2 regions of the Streptomyces sp. PH9007 genome follow, and region 2 is predicted to be linked to the other one. Evidence: riboswitches for the same ligand, from Rfam matches in the RefSeq annotation. Region 2 holds a riboswitch; the other holds the start of a gene.
The links. Region 2 has a riboswitch for glycine ahead of gcvP (aminomethyl-transferring glycine dehydrogenase). Riboswitches for the same ligand answer to the same signal wherever they lie in the genome.
Positions count from the first base shown of each region.

Region 1 (10,836 bases), 4.5 Mb from region 2:
ACGCGGTCGCGGGCCAGGTTCTCGATGACATCGACGTGCTCACAGCCGCCGTAGTAGCGGCGCCCGGGGAGACCCTCGGCGTACTTGTTGGTGAGCACGGAACCCTGCGCCTCGAGCGCCGCCACCGGAGCGAAGTTCTCCGAGGCGATCATCTCCAGGGTGGACTGCTGGCGGCGCAGCTCCGCGTCGACGGCGGCGGCGACCTCCGGGTCCAGCTCGTGCAGGGACCGGTTCAGTACGGACGACATGACAGCGGCTCCCCTCAGCCCTGGGTGAAGGCGGCGTAGCCGTCGGCGTCCAGCAGGTCGCCGGGCAGCTCGCCGTCGATGCGGACCTTGAACAGCCAGCCACCCTCGAAGGGGGCGGAGTTCACCAGCGCCGGATCGTCGCTGACCGCGCCGTTGATCTCGGTGACCTCACCGGTGACCGGGGAGTAGAGGTCGCTGACCGACTTGGTGGACTCCAGTTCGCCGCAGCTCTCACCGGCGGTGACCGTGTCGCCCACCTCGGGGAGCTGGACGAAGACGACATCGCCCAGCGCGTCGGCGGCGTAGGCGGTGATGCCGACCGTGGCGACACCGTCCTCGACGGCCGACAGCCACTCGTGTTCCTTGCTGTAGCGCAGCTCGACAGGGTTGCTCATGGGATCGATTCTCCTCGATGGTGACAATGCGGGAGGAAAGCGGGGATGAGGGGGCGCGGGGCGTACGGGTGAGGGGGGCGGCGCCGGGGCGCGCCCCGGCCGTTACTTCTCGCGCCGGTAGAAGGGCAGCGCCACGACCGCGAACGGCTCCCGGGCGCCACGGATGTCCACCGCGACCTCCGTACCCGGCGCGGCGTGCGCGGCGTCCACGTACGCCATGGCGATCGGCGAACCCAGGGTGGGGGAGGGGGCGCCGGAGGTGACCTCGCCGATCACCGTGCCCGCCGCGTCCACCACCTGGTAGCCGGCCCGCGGCACCCGGCGGCCCGCGCCGGTCAGGCCCACCAGGCGGCGCGGCGGGTCGCTCTGCGCCCGCTCGGCCGCCGCCTCCAGCGGCGCCCGGCCCACGAAGTCGCCGTCCTTGTCGAACTTCACCACCCGGCCGAGCCCCGCGTCGAAGGGCGTGGTCGCGGCGGTCAGCTCATGCCCGTACAGCGGCATCCCGGCTTCCAGGCGCAGCGTGTCGCGGCAGGACAGGCCGCAGGGCACCAGGCCGTACGGGGCGCCCGCCTCCGTCAGGGCCCGCCACAGCGGCTCGGCGTCCCGCGGCGCGACGAACAGCTCGAAGCCATCCTCGCCGGTGTACCCGGTGCGGGCGATCAGCGCGGGCCGGCCCGCGACGGTGCCCGGCAGGCCCGCGTAGTACTTCAGGCCGGCCAGGTCGGCGTCGGTGAGCGAGCCCAGGATCGCGGGCGAGGCCGGGCCCTGCACGGCGATCAGCGCGTACGCGTCCCGGTCGTCGCGCACCTGCGCCTGGAAGCCCTCGCCGCGGGTGGTCAGCGCGTCCAGCACGATCTGCGCGTTGGCGGCGTTGGCGACCACCATGTAGTGCTCGTCCGCCAGCCGGTAGACGATCAGGTCGTCCAGGATGCCGCCCTCGGCGTCGCAGATCATCGTGTACCGGGCGCGGCCCACCGCCAGCGCCGACAGCTTGCCGACGAGCGCGTGGTCCAGCAGCCGCCCGGCCTGCGGCCCGGTGACCGCGATCTCCCCCATATGGGAGAGGTCGAACAGGCCCGCAGCGGTGCGCACCGCCTGGTGCTCGGCACGCTCACTGCCGTACCGCAGCGGCATCTGCCACCCGGCGAAGTCGGTCATGGTGGCGCCCAGCTCGCGGTGGAGGGCGTCGAGCGCGGTGATACGGGACGTCATGAGGTGGCTCCAGAGGGTACGGGCGGCGGGCGGTGCGCGGTCGCGCGGATACGGCTCGCCCTCCCCATCTGTCATCGGCACCTGAGAGGTTCGCCTTGCGGCTTGCACCGTGGGTGGGGCCCGTTCGGGGGCCCGCTTTTCAGATTCGCCTTCCGCGCGCGGTATCGGGGCCTGAGAGATTCAAGGGAGGACTTGCTCCTTCGGCGCCCCGGTCGTGGACCGGGAACTCTCCCGCGCGTGGTCGAACGGCCATTGTTCGATTGTCCTGCGGTTGTTGTGCGGCTCATCATCGCATGACGGCCCTCACTGAGCCATTAGGGTGCCCTACAGATCCGGATCAGATGGTGGTGGGACGAGATGAACGAGCGTTGGCAGGGCTCCGCGCCCGGACAGGACGGCGGCGTGGACATGGGAGCGGCCGGCGGGGGCGGCTGGCCCGGCAATGAGCTGGAGCACGCGCTGGCCGCCTCGGTCGGCGTGCCGGACGCCGCGCCCCGGCTGCTCCAGGTACTGGGCCGCAGCCCGGTGTGGGTGCCGCTGCCCGAAGGCGGCGGCCCGGACAGCCGCAGCCTGGACCTGCCGACGATCGAGCTGGACGGCGGGGTGTACGTCCCGGTCTTCAGCTCCGCGGAACAGTTCCGGCTCGTCGTCGGCACCCACATGTCCTTCACCGTCGCCCCGGTCAAGGAGTTCGCCCGCGGACTGCCGCCGCAGGCCGGCCTCGCCGTCAACCCCGGCGGCACCGTCGGCGTCCCGGTCCCGCCGGAAGGCGTGGCCCAGCTGTGCCGGGACACCCCGGGCGAGCGCGTGCCCGGGGCGCCCTCCGGCGCCCGGATGCGCCTGTTCGAGCCGGATTGGCAGCAGGAGCCCGTCGACTTCCTGGCGGCGGCGGCCGGCGAGCTGTCCGCGCTGCCGTACGTGCGCACCGCGCGGCGCGGCCTGGCCAGCGCGGAGGGCGGCGCCCCGGCGCTGTTCATCGGCCTGGAGCTGGACGAGCTGGCCGAGGAGTACCGGATCGGCAGCCACGACGCGCTGGGCCGCGCCCTGGCGCGCGGCGCGGTGCCCTGGCCGGTCCAGCTGGTGCTGCTGGACGCGGTGACCGACCCCGTCGTGGACTGGCTGCGCCACAGCGTGCAGCCGTTCTACCGGCGGGACGCATGACCGAAGCCCAGGGGGCGATCGAGGAACTGCTTCCCCGGGTGACGGCCGACCGCCCGGACATCTACGAGACGCTGCTGGGCGCGCTCGCGCGCGGCGAGGTGTGGATGCTGCTGTGGCACGGCAGGCCCGGCGACCCGGACGCCCAGTACGGCAGCGTCGAGGTCGCCGGCCACGGCTACGCGCCGGCCGTCACCTCGCCCGCCGAGCTGGCCGCCAGCGGCTGGCCCCGGGACCACGAGGTGATCGGCGGCCGGGACATCGCCGCCGCCCTGTACCCCGACCACTGGGGGCTGTGGCTCAACCCGCACACCCCCGGCGGCGGCCTCGGCATCCCCTGGGCCGATCTGCGCCGGATCGCCGGCGGCCTGGACCGGTTGCCGGCCGGCCCGCTGGTGATCACCGAGCCGACCGCGCCCGCGGAGCCCTTCTACCGGCGGCTCACCGACGAGGCACGCCGTACCCCCGTGCTGCGCAGCCTGCGGCGCGGCTGGGTGCGGCCCGCCGTGGGCGGCGCCTATCTGGTGATCGGCCTGGAGGTGGACGACCCGGGGGAGGCGGCGGCCGAGTCGGTGCGGCGGATGATGGCGCGGGCCGTCGAGGCCGTCCCGGACGGGCTCGCGGTGGCCACGGTGGCCATGGCCGACGCGTACGACCCGGTCGCCCTGTGGCTGCGCGCCAGGGCCCGCCCCTTCTACTCGGCGCCCACCGCCTCCTGAGCGGCGGGCACCGGCACGGTCGGGGCCGGCGCGCCGGAGTGCGCCGTGAGCGGCCGCTGCCAGTAGCTCACATCGCGCCAGGACCCCATCTTGTAGCCGTTCTCCCGGAACGTCCCCACCTGCCGGAACCCCAGCGACCGGTGCAGCCCCTCGCTGGCCGGGTTGGGCAGCGCGACCCCGGCGATCACCGAGTGGAACCCCTGCTCGGTGAGGAGCGCGAACAGCCGCTCGTACAGCGCCCGCCCCAGGCCCCGCCCGTGCTGCCCGGGCGCCAGGTGCACGGCGCACTCCACGGTCCAGGCGTAGGCGGCACGCGCCTTCCAGGGGAACGCGTAGCTGATTCCGGCGACCTCGCCGTCCACCTCGGCCACCAGCCAGGGGTGGGTACGGTGCCCCTGCTCCCACTGCTCCAGCCACTCGTGCGGCTGCTGCGGCTCGGTGCGGAAGTTGGCGGCGGTGGTCTCGATGTAGTGGTTGACCACGGCGCACACCGCGGGCAGATCCTCGGCGGTCGCGAAGCGGATTCCGGCGGCAGTCATGGCGTTCATGCTGCCATCACGGTTTGCGCTGCCGGGTCCGGGTAGCAGGGGTACCGTGAAAGGAAAGCCGCACATTCGGATGAAAGTGGACGATTCATGTATGCCGTGAAGAGCACACTGCCCGAGCCCGCGCTCAAGGTCGTCGCAGACGCCCTGCAGGGCGCGCTGGCGGACATCATCGATCTGTCCCTGGTGGCCAAACAGGTCCACTGGAACGTGATCGGACCTCGCTTCCGCACCGTGCACCTCCAGCTGGACGACGTCGTGGAGACCGCCCGCGCCCACTCCGACATCGTGGCCGAACGCGCTTCCGCCCTGGGCATCAGCCCCGACGGCCGCGCCGCCACCGTCGCGGGCAGCAGCGGGATCGCCACCGTCCCCGAGGGCTGGCTGCCGGACACCGAGGCGGTCGACATCCTGACCCAGGCGCTGGGCTCCTGCATCGTCCGCATGCGCGACCGCATGGTCGCGGTGGGCGAGGTCGACCGGGTCACCGAGGACAACCTGATCGCCCTGGTCAAGGAGCTGGAGAAGCACCACTGGATGTTCCAGGCCGAGAACGGCAGCTGACGCCGGAAGCCCGGCACCGCGCCGACCCGCACCGTCCCGGACGCGCCGTCCCACCGACGGGTATCCGCGCGGGCATCCGAGCGACCAGCGGCTCTGCCCCCTGTTCCGGCCGGAAGGAATCCGGAAGCGCGAGGCCCCCGACCCGTCACGGGTCGGGGGCCTCGCCGGGTGCGGGCCGCACGCGCCCGCCCGCTCACCGGGCGCCACGGGTAGGGGGCGAACGGCGCGAGGCGGTCCGGGCTACCGTGACGCGCGGGGCGGCCGCCGGGCCGCCGCGAGCGAGGGGGCGGGGGTATGTGGGCGAGCATCGTCGCCGTGGCGGGAACACTGGCGGGCGTGGGGCTGACCGGTTTCACCCAGCAGTGGATCGACCGGCGGGCCCGCCGGCGCGACCACGACCGGGAGGTACGCGCCCAGGTGGGCCGGCTGCTGAAGGCCGTCCTGCGCTACCGCGAGCTGTACTGGCTGTTCGTCCAGGACGTCCGCGACGGAAAGCGGGAGACGCGCGAGCACCGCGTGGCGCGCTACCGGGCCCGCTCGGAGGTCACCGAGGCACTGGACGAACTGGCGCTGACGACCGGTGACCGGACGCTGCTCGAGGCGGCCTCCACCGCGGCGTGGTATGCCATCACGCTGTCGGACATCACGCTCGGGCCGGTACGGCGGCGCCGGTTCACTCCCGAGGTGGAGGCCCGGCTGGCCGCCGGACGTGCCCGCACCCGGGACGCGCACAGCGCGCTGCGGGAGGCCGGCCACGCCTACCGGCCACGCCGGTAGCGGAACGGCCCCCCCGCACACGGGGCGGCGAACGGGCGGGAGTCCCAGGAGTGTTGAAAGGTGCGAGACCGCCGTGGGGGACTCTTGCGCCCCGGGGGCATGCGACGTACCACTGATGGGGAGGCTACTGCGTCGTCGTAAGCGAACGGGGGTCCTTCATGGCCACTCCACTGAGCGCTGACAAGGTGTTGTCCGCGCTGAAGGCCGAGGGCGTCAAGGTCGTCGAGTACAAGTCCTGGCGCACCCACAACCGCAACAGCGCCGGGGCATGGGGCCCGGTGCACGGTGTGATGGTCCATCACACCGTCACCTCCGGCACCAGTGCCTCGGTGGAGCTGTGCTACGCCGGCCGCTCCGATCTGCCGGGGCCGCTGTGCCACGGGGTGATCGACAAGGCGGGCACCGTCCACATGGTCGGGCACGGGCGCGCCAACCACGCGGGCAAGGGGGACGGCGCCGTGCTCAACGCCGTCATCGCCGAGAAGAAGCTGCCGCCCGACAACACGGCGGACACCGACGGCAACCCCCACTTCTACGGATTCGAGTGCGTCAACCTCGGTGACGGCAAGGACCCGTGGCCCGCCGAGCAGGTGGAGGCCATCGTGCGGGCCGCCGCCGCGCTGCTCCGCGCACACGGCTGGGGCAAGTCCGGCGACACCTCGGTGATCGGCCATCTCGAATGGCAGCCCGGAAAGATAGACCCCCGCGGGCCGGGCGTGTCCATGAGCGACATCCGCAAGCGGGTCGCCGCCCGGCTCAAGCAGTCGGCCGGATGGAGCCCCAGCAGCCCCGAGGAGGACGATATGCCCAAGCGGTCGTTATACGAGACGAACTCCTACACCCGGACCGTGCAGCCCGACACCTGGACCACCCTCAACTTCAACCGGTACTACGACGGCAAGAAGTGGGTGGACAAGGATCCCGAGCCCTCCGTGCTGCTCGGCCCCTGCTACTACACCGCCTCGGTCGCCGTGAAGGTCACCGGGCTGGCCACCGGCCAGGAGTTCAAGGTGCGGGTGGCCCGCTACCGGCAGGAGAACGGGAAGTACGTACGGGCCTCGGCGATGCCCACCGACTCACCGGTGAACGACCAGGGCAAGGGCCACTTCGTCTACACCTGGACCGGCCACGTGCCCGCCGCCGACAAGGGCAGACTGCGGGTGGAGGTCCAGCACCACGGCTCCGAACCGGTCACCGTGGAGTGGGCGCGCGCCGAATCGCTGTACTGGCCGGCCTGACCGGCGCCGCGCGCGACCCACCGGGGCGGGGCGGGCTCAGGCCGCCGCGCGTATCGCGGCCAGCCACATGCGGCGCAGCCGCGCCAGCTCGGCGGCCTCCCGCTCCCCCCACGGCCGGTTGCCGTGTGCGCGGACATAGCGGCGGATGGCCTCATTCGCCGCCGCCGCGTCATCGGCACCGGTGGTGGCGGTGGTCGGGGCGTCATCGCAGGTCACGATCATGCCCTCCAGAGTAGAGGGCGACACTGACAGCGCCGACCGGGTTTACGGCCGCTCGCGTGCTTCCTCCGCGGCGAGCTGCGCCCACAGGTCACCGCTGCGGACCGCGAAATTCTGCACTTCCGGTGCTTCTTCCCAGGTCGCCGGGTCGGTGATGGGGTCGCCGCCGAGAAATCGGGCCAGCGAGATCAGCGCGAGTTCCCATCCGGTGCCCAGCCCGAAGAGACCAGTCTCATAGTCGTTGAGCACCGGATCGAGCCGCCGGCCGTCCATGTCGATGAGATCGGGGATCGGCGCCTGCTCCAGTTCCAGGGCCGTCTCACCCCGCGACACATCGGCCAGCCGCAGCATCAGCTCGCTGCTGGGGCCGGTGCCGAAGTTCCAGGTCACCGCCAGCAGGTTGGGGGCCTCGCAGCGCAGGATCTCCCCGCTGGCGTTGCCCTCGATACGGAAAGCGCCGCCCAGTTCCAGCTCACCGCTGACCGGCAGGAACCACTGGGACAGCCGCCCCGGGTCCGTCACCGCGTCCCAGACGTCCACCACCCAGGCCGGGAAGTGGCGGCGGATCAAGATGGTGCGGGCCTCGCCCTCGGGTACGGGGCGCCGCCCCACCTCCCGGTAGGTGTCGTCGATCCAGCTGGTGAACTCGGTCTTCTCGGTCATGGTGGGGCTCTCCCCTGTCACGGCAGGACCTTGCTGGAACGATCCTCACCCGCCGCGCCCGCTCACGCCTGCTGAACCAGCTCCATATAGCGGTCCCAGTCCCAGTGCGGCCCCGGGCACACCCGTATGACGTCGGGCACCTCGTTGTGCCCCACGATGTGCTCACGGTCCACTGGAATGCCGTAACGCCGGCAGATCCCGGCCACCAGCCGGGCCGACGACTCGTACATGGCGTCCGTCAGATACGCCGGATCCTCCGCCCAGCCCTCGTGCTCGATGCCGATGCTGCGCTCGTTGAACCCGCGGTGCCCCGCGTGGAAGGCGACGTCCAGCTCCCTGGCCAGCTGCGCCACATGGCCGTCCTCCGAACGCACCACGTAGTGCGTGGACGCGCCGTGCCCGGGGTCCTGGAAGACCTGGAGCGTGATGTCGTACGTGGCTTCCGGCATATGGATGACGACCCGGTCGATGCCGTAGTCGCGCGGCCGGCTCGCCCGCCGGTAGTTCGCCCGCGCCGCCGGCACCCACTCGGCGCCCACGTGGTCCACCTCACCCGGCGTACGCGGCTCCTCCATCCCCGGCAGCCGCCACCACCAGCGTTCGAGCGTGTCCCGGGCGGCCAGCGCGCCCACCCCGACGGCGGCGGCACCACCGCCCAGGACCAGGGCGCGCCGCCCGAGCCCCCGCCGTCGCTGATCCGGCCCCGCGTGCTCACCCATGTTCATCCTCCGAGGGGAAAGAACGCCACTGTCCGGCATCCGGTTCCATCGGCCGCCCCGTGGGGGCGGCTCGTAGAATCGGCCCCACCATGCCCTACTTCGACCATGCCGCCACCACGCCGATGCTCCCCGAGGCCATCGCCGCGATGACCGCACAGCTGGCTGTCACCGGGAACGCCTCCGCCCTGCACGCCGCCGGACGGCGGGCACGGCGCGCGGTGGAGGAGGGCCGGGAGGAGCTGGCCGCGGCGCTCGGCGCCCGGCCCAGCGAGGTGGTCTTCACCTCGGGCGGCACCGAGGCCGACAACCTCGCCGTCAAGGGACTGTACTGGGCCCGCCGGGACGCGGACCCGCGCCGGGTACGGGTGCTGGCCAGCCCGGTGGAGCACCACGCGGTGCTGGACGTGGTCCAGTGGCTGGCCGACCACGAGGGCGCCTTGGTGGAGTGGCTGCCGGTGGACGCGGTGGGCCGGGTGCACCCCGGCGCGCTGCGCGAGGCCATCGCCCGGGACCCGCGGGATGTGGCGCTGATCACGGTGATGTGGGCCAACAACGAGATCGGCACCGTCTTCCCGGTGGCCGAACTCGCCGCGGTCGCCGCCGAGTACGGCATCCCGATGCACGCGGACGCGGTGCAGGCGGTGGGTCAGCTGGAGGTGGACTTCGCCGCCTCGGGGCTGGCCGCGCTGTCCGTGTCCGCCCACAAGATCGGCGGCCCGTACGGCATCGGCGCGCTGCTGCTGGGCCGGCAGTGGACGCCGGTGCCGGTGCTGCACGGCGGCGGCCAGGAGCGCGAGGTGCGCTCGGGCACGCTGGACGTTCCGGCGGTGGCGGGCTTCGCGACGGCGGCCTCGGTGGCCACCGCCCGCCGGGCCGGCTTCGCCCGCGAGATCGGCGGGCTGCGGGACGAGCTGATCGCGGCGGTACGGGCGGAGGTGCCGGACGCCGTGCTCGGCGGTGACCCGGACCCGGCCGGGCGGCTGCCGGGCAACGCCCACTTCGCCTTCCCCGGGTGCGAGGGTGATTCGCTGCTGCTGCTGCTGGACGCGCTGGGCATCGAGTGCTCCACCGGCTCCGCCTGCACGGCCGGGGTGGCGCAGCCCAGCCATGTGCTGCTGGCGATCGGCGCCGACCCCGAACTGGCCCGTGGCACCCTGCGGTTCTCCCTGGGCCACACCACGACGCGGGCGGACATCGAGGCGGTGGCGAAGGCGATCGGCCCCGCCGTCTCCCGGGCCCGTACGGCCGGCCTGAGCTGACGCCGCACGGGGGACCGGCGCGGCCCGGAGCGGCCTGCCGGGCCCGCCGGTACGCCGTGTGATCTGCCGGCGCAGCGGGCGCGGGTCCCGGCCCTCGCCCGGGCTGTCCGGAGCCCATGGCCGCTGGACAGGAGTACGTGGGTCGGGTCCAACGGCCTGAGGGCGGCAAGCGCCGGGGCGCGTGCCGCGGCGCCACCGGCCGGGCCGTCCGGGTCGGAGGCGGTGGGGCAGGCCGGGAGGGCCCGCTGGGACCCGGCCCGGACGGCCACCGCAGCCGGGCGCGGAGCCCCCGCGCCCGTCCCCGGCCCGGTCGTCCGGGCCCCGCGTCCGTCCCTGACCTGGCTGTCCGCAGCCCGTGCCGGATCGGGCCCGCCGCCCGGGCGGGGCACCCCGTAGGGTGGTGGTGCTATGAATGAGTTCCCCGGTGCTCCCTCCGGCCCCCGCACGGGGCCGCGTCTTCGTGTTCTCGCCGCGATGTCCGGCGGCGTTGATTCCGCCGTGGCCGCCGCCCGTGCCGTGGAGGCCGGGCACGAGGTGACCGGCGTCCATCTGGCGCTGTCCGCCAATCCGCAGTCCTTCCGCACCGGCGCCCGGGGCTGTTGCACCATCGAGGACTCCCGCGACGCCCGCCGGGCCGCCGACGTCATCGGCATCCCCTTCTATGTGTGGGACCTGGCCGAGCGGTTTCGCCAGGACGTGGTCGAGGACTTCATCGCCGAGTACCGGGCGGGCCGCACCCCCAATCCGTGTCTGCGCTGCAACGAGAAGATCAAGTTCGCCGCGCTGCTGGACAAGGCGCTGGCGCTGGGCTTCGACGCGGTGTGCACCGGCCACTACGCCACCGTGGTGACCACCCCCGACGGCGGTCGCGAGCTGCACCGGGCCACCGACCTCGCCAAGGACCAGAGTTATGTGCTCGGTGTCCTGGACGAGCGGCAGCTGGCCCACGCCCTGTTCCCGCTGGGCGACACCCGTACCACCAAGGACGAGATCCGGGCCGAGGCGGAGCGCCGTGGCCTGGCGGTGGCCAAGAAGCCGGACAGCCACGACATCTGCTTCATCGCGGACGGCGACACCCAGGGCTTCCTGGCCGGTCATCTGGGCTCCGCCGAGGGCGACA
Region 1 is NZ_CM187440.1:4,818,440-4,829,275, forward strand. It holds gene glyA (serine hydroxymethyltransferase) at 1-248, opposite strand, end outside; gene gcvH (glycine cleavage system protein GcvH) at 263-643, opposite strand; gene gcvT (glycine cleavage system aminomethyltransferase GcvT) at 746-1,855, opposite strand; glycine riboswitch at 1,914-2,003, opposite strand; glycine riboswitch at 2,005-2,099, opposite strand; gene ACTFAP_RS22345 (enhanced serine sensitivity protein SseB) at 2,213-3,016, shown strand; gene ACTFAP_RS22350 (enhanced serine sensitivity protein SseB C-terminal domain-containing protein) at 3,013-3,732, shown strand; gene ACTFAP_RS22355 (GNAT family N-acetyltransferase) at 3,708-4,271, opposite strand; gene ACTFAP_RS22360 (Dps family protein) at 4,368-4,841, shown strand; gene kilB (plasmid transfer protein KilB) at 5,157-5,618, shown strand; gene ACTFAP_RS22370 (peptidoglycan recognition protein family protein) at 5,777-6,856, shown strand; gene ACTFAP_RS22375 (hypothetical protein) at 6,893-7,078, opposite strand; gene ACTFAP_RS22380 (SRPBCC domain-containing protein) at 7,121-7,738, opposite strand; gene ACTFAP_RS22385 (N-acetylmuramoyl-L-alanine amidase) at 7,801-8,457, opposite strand; gene ACTFAP_RS22390 (aminotransferase class V-fold PLP-dependent enzyme) at 8,547-9,716, shown strand; gene mnmA (tRNA 2-thiouridine(34) synthase MnmA) at 10,125-10,836, shown strand, end outside.
Region 1: linked by a shared signal. The riboswitch ahead of gcvT (glycine cleavage system aminomethyltransferase GcvT) and the one ahead of gcvP (aminomethyl-transferring glycine dehydrogenase) in region 2 are both predicted to bind glycine.

Region 2 (10,836 bases):
GAGAATCCGCATCGTCGACGCGTTCACCGACCGGCCCTTCTCCGGCAACCCGGCCGGGGTGGTCCTCCTCGACAGCTGGCCGCGGGAGGACTGGCTGCGCGCGGTGGCCGCCGAGGTCAATCTGTCCGAGACGGCCTTCGCGGTGCCCACCCCCGGCCGGGACGACGCCGACTACGCCCTGCGCTGGCTGACCCCGACCGCCGAGGTGGATCTCTGCGGCCACGCCACCCTCGCCACCGCCCACGTGCTGTACGGGGACGGCGCCGCCCCGGGCCTGCTGCGCTTCGCCACCCGCTCCGGCATCGTCACCACCCGGCCGCACGCGAAGGGGGCGATCACGCTGGACTTCCCCACCGCCCCGCTGACACCGCAGGACATCCCGCCGGGCCTCGCCGAGACGCTGGGGGCGCGGCCGCTGTCGGTCCACTCCCCCGGCCCCGGCATCGCCGACCTCCTGGTGGAGCTGGCGGACGAGCGCACGGTGGCCGGCCTCACCCCGGACATCGGCCGGATCGGCCAGATCATCGTGACCGCCCCCGCCGACGACCCGGGCTCCGGTTACGACGTCGCCTCCCGCTGTTTCTTCCCGGCGGTCGGCATCCCCGAGGACCCGGTCACCGGCAGCGCGCACACCGCGATCGGCCCGTTCTGGGCGCGGCGCACCGGCCGTACCCGGCTGACCGGCCGCCAGCTCTCGGCACGCGGCGGCACCGTGCGCATGGAGATGACGGGCGACCGCACGCTGCTGACGGGCACGGCCGTCACCGTCATCGACGGCGAGCTGCTGGCGGGACCGGGTCAGGCGGTGGGCAGCCAGCTGACATGACCGGCCAGCAGCGCGTACCCGATGAAGGCCACGATGTCGATCAGGGCGTGCGCCACCACCAGCGGCATCACCCGCCCCCAGCGGCGGTACAGCCACACGAAGATGACGCCCATGGCGACATTGCCGATGAACCCGCCGATGCCCTGGTAGAGGTGGTACGAGCCGCGCAGCAGCGAGGAGGTGAGCAGCGCGGCGGGCGCGCTCCAGCCCAGTTGGTCCAGGCGGCGCAGCAGATAGCCGACCACGATCACCTCCTCCACGATGGAGTTCTGGAGCGCGGAGGCGATCAGCACCGGGAACTTCCACCACACCTCGGGCAGTGACTCGGGTACCACGGTGAGGTTGGCGCCGGCCGCGTGCGCGCCGAGGTAGAGCAGGATGCCGCTGCCGCCGATGCCGGCGGCGACCACCGCGCCCCAGGCCAGGTCGAAGCGAGGCCGGCGCAGGTCGAAGCCGATCACCCGCATCCCGGTGCCACCGGGGCCGGGTTCGCGCAGCAGCAGATGGGCCACCAGCAGGACCGGTACCAGGGCGGTGCTGATCGCGAACACCTGCCACACCAGGTCGAGCCAGGGGCGGCCGGGGGCGCGCGAGCCGTTGAGGGTGGCGGCCTGGTCGGCGAGTCCGCCGGGGCGGGTGAGCGCCCCGACGAAGCGGATCACCGCGGCGACGCCGCTGGCCCCCAGGGACAGGGCCAGCACCAGCAGCAGTTCCCGGCTCAGCGTCCGCCGGTCGTTCTCCCCGGGCAGCGCGGGCACCCGCCCGCCACCCGCCCGGGCCGGACTCTCCGGGTTCAACAGCCGCACCTTCACTCCGTTCGCCGCGCCGACGCTCCGCCACCGCGGGGGCGGCTGGGCGGCGCGGGCGCGCGGCGCGGTCAGGTCCCGGTCGGCCAGCTGTGCACCGGCGCGTCGGTGCGCGCCAGTTCGCAGTAGCGGGTCACGAGCCGGGACAGGGCCGTACGGCGGTCGGCTCCGTTCGCCACCTCCTGGTGGTAGACCCGAGTCTGCCAGCCGGCCCCGGTGATCCCGCGGCGGCATCGTTCGGCGATGACGGACAGATAGTGGTCGCGGTCGGCGGCCGGAATGCCGTACGCGTCCAGGCCCGAGGCGGCCAGCGGCAGCAGGGTCTCCTCGATGAGCCGCGCGGCCGGGCGGGTGATCAGCCCGCCGCCCTCGGGGTCGGGCCAGGTCAGCTCGGCGTCGATGCCCTCCCGGCAGGCGGTGTGGAAGTTCTCCTCGGCGGTGGCGAACGGCAGCCGGTGCCACACGGGCTGCTCCTGGTCGGCCAGGGCGCGCACCAGTCCGTAGTAGAAGGCCGCGTTGGCGACGGTGTCGGTGGCGGTGGGGCCGGTGGGCAGCACCCGGTTCTCCACCCGCAGATGCGGTACGCCGTCGGCCACCGCGTACACCGGACGGTTCCAGCGGTAGACGGTGCCGTTGTGCAGGCCGAGTTCGGACAGCCGGGGGATGCCTCCCGCGGCCAGGACGGCGAGCGGGTCCTCCTCGTCGCGCAGCGGGATGAGCGCGGGGAAGTAACGCAGGTTCTCCTCGAAGAGATCGGTGACGGAGTCGATCCAGCGTTCGCCGAACCATGTGCGCGGGCGTACGCCCTGGGCGGCCAGCTCCGGGGGGCGGCTGTCGGTGGCCTGGAGGAAGAACGGCGGCCGGGTCTCCGGCCACAGCTGGGTACCGAAGACGAACGGGGAATTGGCGCCCACCGCTATCTGTGCCGCGGTGACGCACTGGGCGGCGTTCCAGGTGTCGGCGAACCGGTCCGGGGTGACCTGGAGGTGGAATTGCACCGAGGTGCAGATGGATTCCGGCGCGATGGAGTCGAAGGAGCGTTCCAGCGTTTCGGCTCCGGCCAGTTCGACCTTGATGCTTTCGCCGCGTGCCGCAAGTATCTGGTCGTTCAGCATCATATAGCGGTCGACCTGGGAGAGGCTGGTGGGAGCCAGCTCGTCTCCTGTGACAGTGGGCAGAACTCCAATCATCACGATGTTGGCGTCGAATTCCCCTGCCACGGTGTCCGCATAACCAAAGGCGATGCGCAGTTCCTCGGCCAGGTCGTCGAACACCCGGCCCGCCAGGGCGCGCGGGGTCATATTGAATTCGAGGGTGAACTGACCGAGCTCGGTCTGGAAATCCCGGGTGGCCATTCTCGCCAGTACCTCGCCATTGACCATGCGCGGGGCGCCGTCGCGGTCGGCGAGGCTGAGTTCCACCTCCAGGCCGATGGACTCCCGTGGTCCGTCGAAGCGCCGCTCCGCGAGCAGCCGGCGCAGGCTCTCCACGCACGCATGCAGTCTGGCCCGGAAAAGTTCCCGGTCAGCAAGATCGAACCGGTCGGCCGCGACCTTCACACCCATGCGGCACACCTCCTCGTCCGTCGGTGCACCGATCATGCCCACCCCCATCGGCCGATAACACCGGACCGCGCGTGGCGCGGCCCACACATGGGCATATCCCAGAGGGATACTTCGCGCACAGGGCGGCCTGATTACCTCTTGCCGAAACTTTTTCGGTGGGCTAGTGGAAACATAACGAGAACACGCGTCGTATAACATCCTGAAGCGCCATGTCTCCCCTGGAAGAGGCGACCTACTCCGAAGCGAGAGGCGACCCGACATGCCCCTGAACATCCCGCCCGCTCCTGCTGCCGCCGAGCGCAGCCTGAGTGCCGCGCTCCAGTCCACGACGGTGCGTTCCCCGCACCCGATCTATCTGAATCGCGGGGCTCTGCGCCCCGTGCTTCCCCTGCCCGTGCACCGGTTGACGCCGGTCCCCGATCCCACCGGAGCGGCCCGTTCCCGGCTGACCGGATGGCGTTTTCTGCTGGAGAGTGGTGGCCGCGCCGTCGGAGCCGCGGAAACCATGCTGACCCCGGACGGCTGGGCTTTCTCGCATTTCGGGGAAGGCCCCTATATCGCCTCCACGGAGCGGGCCGTACGGCGCGCCGAGGAGCTTCCCGGCACCTATCAGCCCCGGTTGCTGTCGATTCCGGAGCTGTACATGCTCACCCTGTGGCTGCACTCGGATCCCACGGCCGAGCCGGGTGCCGGCTCGCCGCTGCCGCAGGACATCCTGGTGCCGCTCGCTCCGGCGCCGCCGGGCATCGCCGCTGATGTCCCGGTGCGCGCGGACACGTTGCTGCCGGTGCTCGCCGGCCGCCTGACGATCACGGCGCCGACCGGCTGACCGGCGGCGCACCCCACGGAGGCGGTACGCGTCCGGGCCGGTTCCCCGCTGCGGGGAACCGGCCCGGACGGCGTCGGCCTCACTCCTGAGTTCCCGGTCCTGAGTTCTCAGTTGCCCGGTTCCGTCAGTTCTCAGTCCTCGTAGGAGTCCACCGGGGGGCAGGAGCACACCAGGTTGCGGTCGCCGAACGCGCCGTCGATGCGGCGTACCGGCGGCCAGTACTTGTCCTCGCGGCCCGCGTCGCCCGGGAAGACGGCGTCCTGACGGCTGTACGGGTGCGTCCACTCCTCGGTGAGCTGCACCGCGGTGTGCGGGGCGCCGGCCAGCGGGTTGTCGTCCTTGGGCCACTCCCCCGCACCGACTCGGTCAATCTCCGCCCGAATCGCGATCATCGCATCGCAGAATCGGTCGAGTTCGGCCAGATTTTCGCTCTCGGTCGGCTCGATCATGAGCGTCCCGGCGACGGGGAAGGACATCGTCGGCGCGTGGAACCCGTAGTCGATCAGCCGCTTGGCCACATCGTCGATGCTGACACCGGTGGCCTTGGTGAGCGGCCGGACGTCGATGATGCACTCGTGCGCCACCAGCCCGCCCGGCCCGGTGTAGAGCACCGGGTAGTGCGGCTCCAGGCGCTTGGCGATGTAGTTGGCGCCCAGGACCGCCGTCTGGGTCGCCTCGCGCAGCCCCTCCGGGCCCATGAGCCGCAGATAGGCCCAGGAGATCGGCAGAATGCCGGCCGATCCCCACGGCGCCGCGGAGACCGGGCCCACCGGGCCGTTCTCGGGCCCTGCGGTGGGCTGGAGCGGATGCCCTGGCAGGTACGGGGCGAGGTGCTCGCGCACCGCCACCGGGCCGACCCCGGGGCCACCGCCGCCGTGCGGGATGCAGAAGGTCTTGTGCAGGTTCAGGTGCGAGACGTCCGCCCCGAACCGTCCCGGACGGGCCAGCCCCACCAGCGCGTTGAGGTTGGCGCCGTCCACGTACACCTGGCCGCCCGCGTCGTGCACCGCCGCGCAGATCTCCTGGATGCCCTCCTCGAACACCCCGTGCGTGGAGGGGTAGGTGACCATCAGGACCGCCAGCTCGTCCCGGTGCCGCTCGATCTTGGCGCGCAGATCCTCGACGTTCACATCGCCGTTCTCGCCGGTGGCCACCACGACCACCTTCATCCCGGCCATCACGGCGCTGGCGGCGTTGGTGCCGTGCGCCGAGGAGGGGATCAGGCACACGGTGCGCCGCGGGTCACCGTTCGCCCGGTGGTAGGCGCGCACCGCGAGCAGCCCGGCCAGCTCACCCTGCGAACCGGCGTTGGGCTGCAGCGAGACCTTGTCGTAGCCGGTGATCTCGGCGAGCCCGTCCTCCAGTTCGCGGATCAGGGTGCGGTAGCCCTCGGCCTGCTCGATCGGCGCGAACGGGTGCAGCGCGGCGAACTGCGGCCAGGTGACCGGCTCCATCTCGACGGTGGCGTTGAGCTTCATGGTGCACGAGCCCAGCGGGATCATGCCGCGGTCCAGCGCGTAGTCCCGGTCGGCCAGGCGCCGCAGATAGCGCAGCATCGCGGTCTCGGAACGGTGCTGGTGGAACACCGGGTGGGTGAGGTACTCGTCGGTCCGCAGCAGCGCGCCGGGCAGCGCGTCCGGCGTCGCGGCGTCCAGGGCGTCGATGTCGGTATGCGCGGCGTCCACGCCGAAGGCGGTCCACACGGTGGACAGTTCGGCGCGGGTGGTGGTCTCGTCGCAGGCGATGCCGACCAGGTCGGGCCCGTCCTGGCGCAGATTGACGCCGGCCTCGCGGGCGGCGGCCACGACCTGCTCCGCGCGGCCCGGCACCCGGGCGGTGACGGTGTCGAAGAACGCCCCGTGCACCACCTCGACGCCGCCCGCGCGCAGCCCGGCGGCCAGCAGCGCGGCGTAGCGGTGGGTGCGGCGCGCGATGTCCGCCAGCCCCTGCGGGCCGTGGTACACGGCGTACATGCCGGCCATCACGGCCAGGAGCACCTGCGCCGTACAGATGTTGCTGGTGGCCTTCTCCCGGCGGATGTGCTGCTCGCGGGTCTGCAGCGCCAGCCGGTAGGCGCGCTTGCCGTCCGCGTCCCGGGAGACGCCCACCAGGCGTCCCGGCAGGCTGCGGGCGTACGCCTCGCGGACCGCCATGTAGCCGGCGTGCGGGCCGCCGAAGCCCATCGGCACGCCGAACCGCTGGCTGGTGCCCACCGCGATGTCCGCGCCCAGCTCGCCCGGCGAGGCGAGCAGGGTGAGGGCGAGCAGATCCGCGGCGACGGTGACGACCGCCCCCAGTTCGTGGGCGCGCTCGATGACCGGGCGCGGGTCGCGCACCGCGCCGCCGGTCCCCGGGTACTGGAGCAGGACGCCGAAGATCCCGCGCTCGGCGGCCTCCTGCGGGATGCCGTCGGTCAGGTCGGTGACCACCACCTCGACCCCGGTGGGCTCGGCGCGGGTGCGCAGCACGGCGACGGTCTGCGGCAGGGTGTCGGCGTCGACCAGGAAGACGCCCTGCTTGACCTTGCCCACCCGCCGCGACAGCGCCATGGCCTCGGCGGCGGCGGTGCCCTCGTCCAGCAGCGAGGCGCCGGCGGTGGGCAGCCCGGTGAGCTCGGAGACCACGGTCTGGAAGTTCAGCAGGGCCTCCAGGCGGCCCTGGGAGATCTCCGGCTGGTAGGGCGTGTACGCCGTGTACCAGGCGGGGTTCTCCATGACGTTGCGCAGGATGACCGGCGGGGTGAACGTGCCGTAGTAGCCCAGGCCGATCATGGGTGTCAGGACCTGGTTGCGGTCGGCCAGCGCGCGCAGTTCGGCCAGCACGGCGGCCTCCGAACGGGCCTGCGGCAGCCGCAGCGGGCCGGAACCGGCGATGGAGGTGGGCACGGCGGCCGAGGTCAGCTCGTCGAGGGAGCCGAAGCCGACCTGCGCGAGCATCTTCGCCCGGTCGGCCGCGTCGGGGCCGATGTGGCGGGCCGCGAACGGCGAGCCGTGCTCCAGTGCGCTGAGCGGGAGTGGGCGTTCGGACATCTGGGGGCCTCCTGGTCGCTGGGACCCGCAACCACCGGGCGGTGCCTGCTGCGGCCTCCCCCTCTGTCATGTCGACCTGAGAGCTTCACCGCGCCGCCGCCCCGTCGGGCGATGGCACGGCTTTCACCGTCGGTGAGGGCGGGGCCGGGACGGATGTCCGGCCGCCACCCTGCTTTCCAGAGTGGTTTCGCCCGTGCGGTACGGGGGCCTGAGAGATTCCGGGGAGGATTTGCTCCTTCGGCGCCGCCGGCACAGGGCCGGTGGACTCTCCCGCACGAGGTCGTCAACCGTTTTCGAGCCTACCAGCGGCCTTCGGGCTGCGAACATGGAGAGGGAGCCCCGCTCCCGGTGCCGGTGGACTCGACTGGCCGACTCCGGGTATGTGCCGTTACGTGAAGGCGAAGGGGCGTGCGGCCCGGCAGTGATGAACCGTGGGAGGAACCGTGCAGACCGATATCGATCCCCGCAGCCTGATCGGGCGCAAGGCGTTCGACCGGAACGGAGCAAAGATCGGCACGGTGGACGAGGTCTATCTGGATGACGCGACCGGTGCACCCGAATGGGCGGCTGTGCGCACCGGACTCTTCAGCCGGGACGCGTTCGTGCCCCTGGAGCCCAGCGAGCTGGTCGAGGAGTCCCTGCGGGTGCCCTTCGACCGGGCCCTGATCAAGGACGCGCCGGACTTCGGGGTGGGGCGGCATCTCTCCCCCGAGCAGGAGTTGCAGCTGTACCACCACTACGGTCTCGATGTGCCGATGGCCGCGCCCGAGGACGAGGCCACACCGCCCGATCAGGACTTCGGCCGGCTGGCCTCGCCGCCGGACGAGGAGCGCTGAGGGCCCCCGGTCAGCGGCAGTGGGCCGGAGCGGCTCAGCCCGGGATCGTCCACCGCGAAGGTACGCACCCGGCCCGGCGCGGACCACGGCGTCTCGAACCGCACGGTGACCCGCCCGACGCCGCTGCCCTGCACCCAGCCGGGGCCGTGCCCGGTGTGCTCCACGTCCAGGCCGGGAAGCCACCGGCGGTCGGGGGCCGGCTCGGCCTCCGGGGCGGGTCCGGCGGGCCCCGCCGCCCGCTCGGGCGCGCTGTCGGCGCCGTCCTCCTCGCCCTCGACCGTGGCGCCCGCCTGGGCGAACAGATCCTCCTGGGTGAAATCCGCCAGTCCGGTGACGCCCACCCCCAGCAGCCGGACGCCGTTGGTGGTGTCCACCCCCTCCAGCAGCCGCGCGGCCAGCTCCCGCACCACCACCGGGTCGTCGGTGGGCCCGCGCAGCGTGTCCGAGCGGGTCAGGGTGGAGAAGTCGTGGCTGCGCACCTTCAGCACCACGGTGCGCCCGGAGCGGCCGTGCTCGCGCAGCCGCCGTACGCACCGCTCGGCCAGCCGGTCCACCTCGTGGCGCACCCGGGCCCGGTCGGTGAGGTCCACGTCGAAGGTGTCCTCCACCGAGACCGATTTGGCGTCGCGCTCGGCGACCACCGGGCGGTCGTCGATCCCCAGGGCCATCGCGTGCACCCCGCCGCCGTGCGCGGTGCCCAGCAGGCGCAGCAGCTCCGTCTCACCGGCCCGCACCACGTCGCCCACGGTGCTGATCCCGGCCCGGCGCAGGACCCCGTCGGTGGCCGGGCCGACCCCGGGCAGGGTACGGACCGGCAGCGGGGCCAGCAGGTCCCGCTCGGCGCCGGGCACGATCAGCTCCAGCCCGTCCGGCTTGGCCCGCTCCGAGGCGATCTTGGCGAGCATCTTGGAACCGGCCAGGCCCACCGAGCCGCTCACCGTGGTCGCCGCCCGGATCCGGGCGCGCAGTGCGTGCCCCACCGCCTCGGCCTCGGCGGCGGTGTGCGCCGTGCCGCCCGCCAGCAGATCGACGAACGCCTCGTCCAGGCTCAGCGGCTCCACCAGCGGGGACAGTTCCCGCAGCAGTCCCATCACGATCTCGCTGACCGAGCGGTAGACGTCGAAGCGCGGGTACAGATAGGCGGCGTTCGGGCAGCGCCGTCTGGCCTGGCCCATCGGCATGGCCGAGTGCACCCCGAACCGCCTGGCCTCGTAGGAGGCGGTGGCCACCACGCCGCGCGGACCGAGCCCGCCGACGATCACCGGCTTGCCCCGCAGCGACGGCTTGGCCGCCTGCTCCACCGAGGCGTAGAAGGCGTCCATGTCGAGGTGCAGGATCGTCGGCTGGCCTCTCACCCTCCCGATGGTGCCCCACGGGTCTGACAATCCCGGGGAACGGCGGGATCAGCGGGCTCCGCGCTGTCGGCGTCTGGCCAGTTCGTCGGAGGGGTGGCCGGCGCCGCCGACGGCTTCCCCGGTGTCCACCCGCTCGGCCTGGAGCCGGGCGAGGGCCGCCTCCACATCGCCCCACACCGCGCCGACCGCGATCCCGAAGACGCCCCGGCCGCCGCGCAGCAGCTCGGCCAGCTCCTCGGGGGATTCGCAGCGGTAGACGGTGGCCCCGTCGCTCATCAGGGTCAGCCCGGCCAGCTCCGCCAGATCGGCGGAGCGCAGGGCGCGCACCGCCGTACGGATGCTCTGCAGGGAGACCCCGGCGTCCAGCAGCCGCTTGACGATCTTGAGCACCAGGATGTCCTGGAAGCTGTACAGCCGCTGGGTGCCCGAACCGTGCGCCGGGCGGATGCTGGGCTGCACCAGCTGGGTGCGGGCCCAGTAGTCGAGCTGGCGGTAGGTGATCCCGGCGGCGGCGCAGGCACTGGGGCCCCGGTAGCCCAGGCGCTCGCGCCCCGTGCCCTGCCCCTGGGGGGTGGCCGGCGCCCGCAGGGGTTGCCGCGGCGGCACGCCCGGCAGCGAGGAGATCCCGCCCACCGCCGTACCCTCGCCGTTACCTGTCACGCCGGCCTCCGTTCCGCACGCCCCGACCGTGCCCTCGCCACTCACCGCGTGTGACGATGAGCACGCGCACAGCGCTCCTCCCAAGACATGCCCCACAGACGCTAAGCATGCACACTCAGCGCGTCAACGATCGCCACACCGGCTACTGATTGCTGGAGCCGAAGTCCTCGGGAGAGATCTGGTCCAGGAACTCCCGGAACCGTTCCACCTCGTCCTCCTGCTCGTCGGGGATGATGATCCCCGCGTCGTCCAGCACCCCGTCACTGCTGTAGATGGGGGTACCCACACGCAGCGCGAGCGCTATGGCGTCGGAGGGCCGGGCGCTGACCTCGACACCGCTGGCGAACACGAGCTCGGCGTAGAAGACACCGTCGCGCAGATCGGTGATCCGCACGGCGGTGAGTTCCTGCCCGATCGCCTCGAGCACGTTCTTCAGCAGGTCGTGCGTCAGCGGCCGGGCAGGGGCCAGCCCCTGCTGGGCGAAGGCGATCGCGGTGGCCTCCCCGGGGCCGATCCAGATGGGGAGGTAGCGATCGCCGTCCACTTCACGGAGGAGCACGATGGGCTGGTTGTTGGGCAATTCGACCCTGACACCCACGACGTCGAGCTGGTTCACACATCAACCCTAGGTCGTGACCGGGGCATTTGGATAGTCGAGAACCGCCGCGCGGCGCCGTACGCTCTCCGTGAGCCGTCACCCACCGTACTGGCCGGTGAAGAAGACCAGCCGGTATTTACCGATCTGCACCTCGTCACCGTGCGCGAGCACCGCCGAGTCGATGGGCTCCCGGTTGACATAGGTGCCATTGAGGCTGCCCACGTCGAAACACGAGAAACCGCCTTCCGGACGGCGGCGGAACTCCACATGGCGGCGGGAGACCGTCACGTCGTCCAGGAAGATGTCGCTCTGCGGGTGGCGGCCCGCGGTGG
Region 2 is NZ_CM187440.1:352,713-363,548, forward strand. It holds gene ACTFAP_RS01410 (PhzF family phenazine biosynthesis isomerase) at 1-826, shown strand, start outside; gene ACTFAP_RS01415 (CPBP family intramembrane glutamic endopeptidase) at 799-1,584, opposite strand; gene ACTFAP_RS01420 (glutamate-cysteine ligase family protein) at 1,704-3,197, opposite strand; gene ACTFAP_RS01425 (hypothetical protein) at 3,457-4,026, shown strand; gene gcvP (aminomethyl-transferring glycine dehydrogenase) at 4,158-7,055, opposite strand; glycine riboswitch at 7,242-7,338, opposite strand; gene ACTFAP_RS01435 (PRC-barrel domain-containing protein) at 7,487-7,891, shown strand; gene ACTFAP_RS01440 (DNA polymerase IV) at 7,846-9,246, opposite strand; gene ACTFAP_RS01445 (MerR family transcriptional regulator) at 9,295-9,906, opposite strand; gene ACTFAP_RS01450 (bifunctional nuclease family protein) at 10,049-10,522, opposite strand; gene ACTFAP_RS01455 (FHA domain-containing protein) at 10,601-10,836, opposite strand, start outside.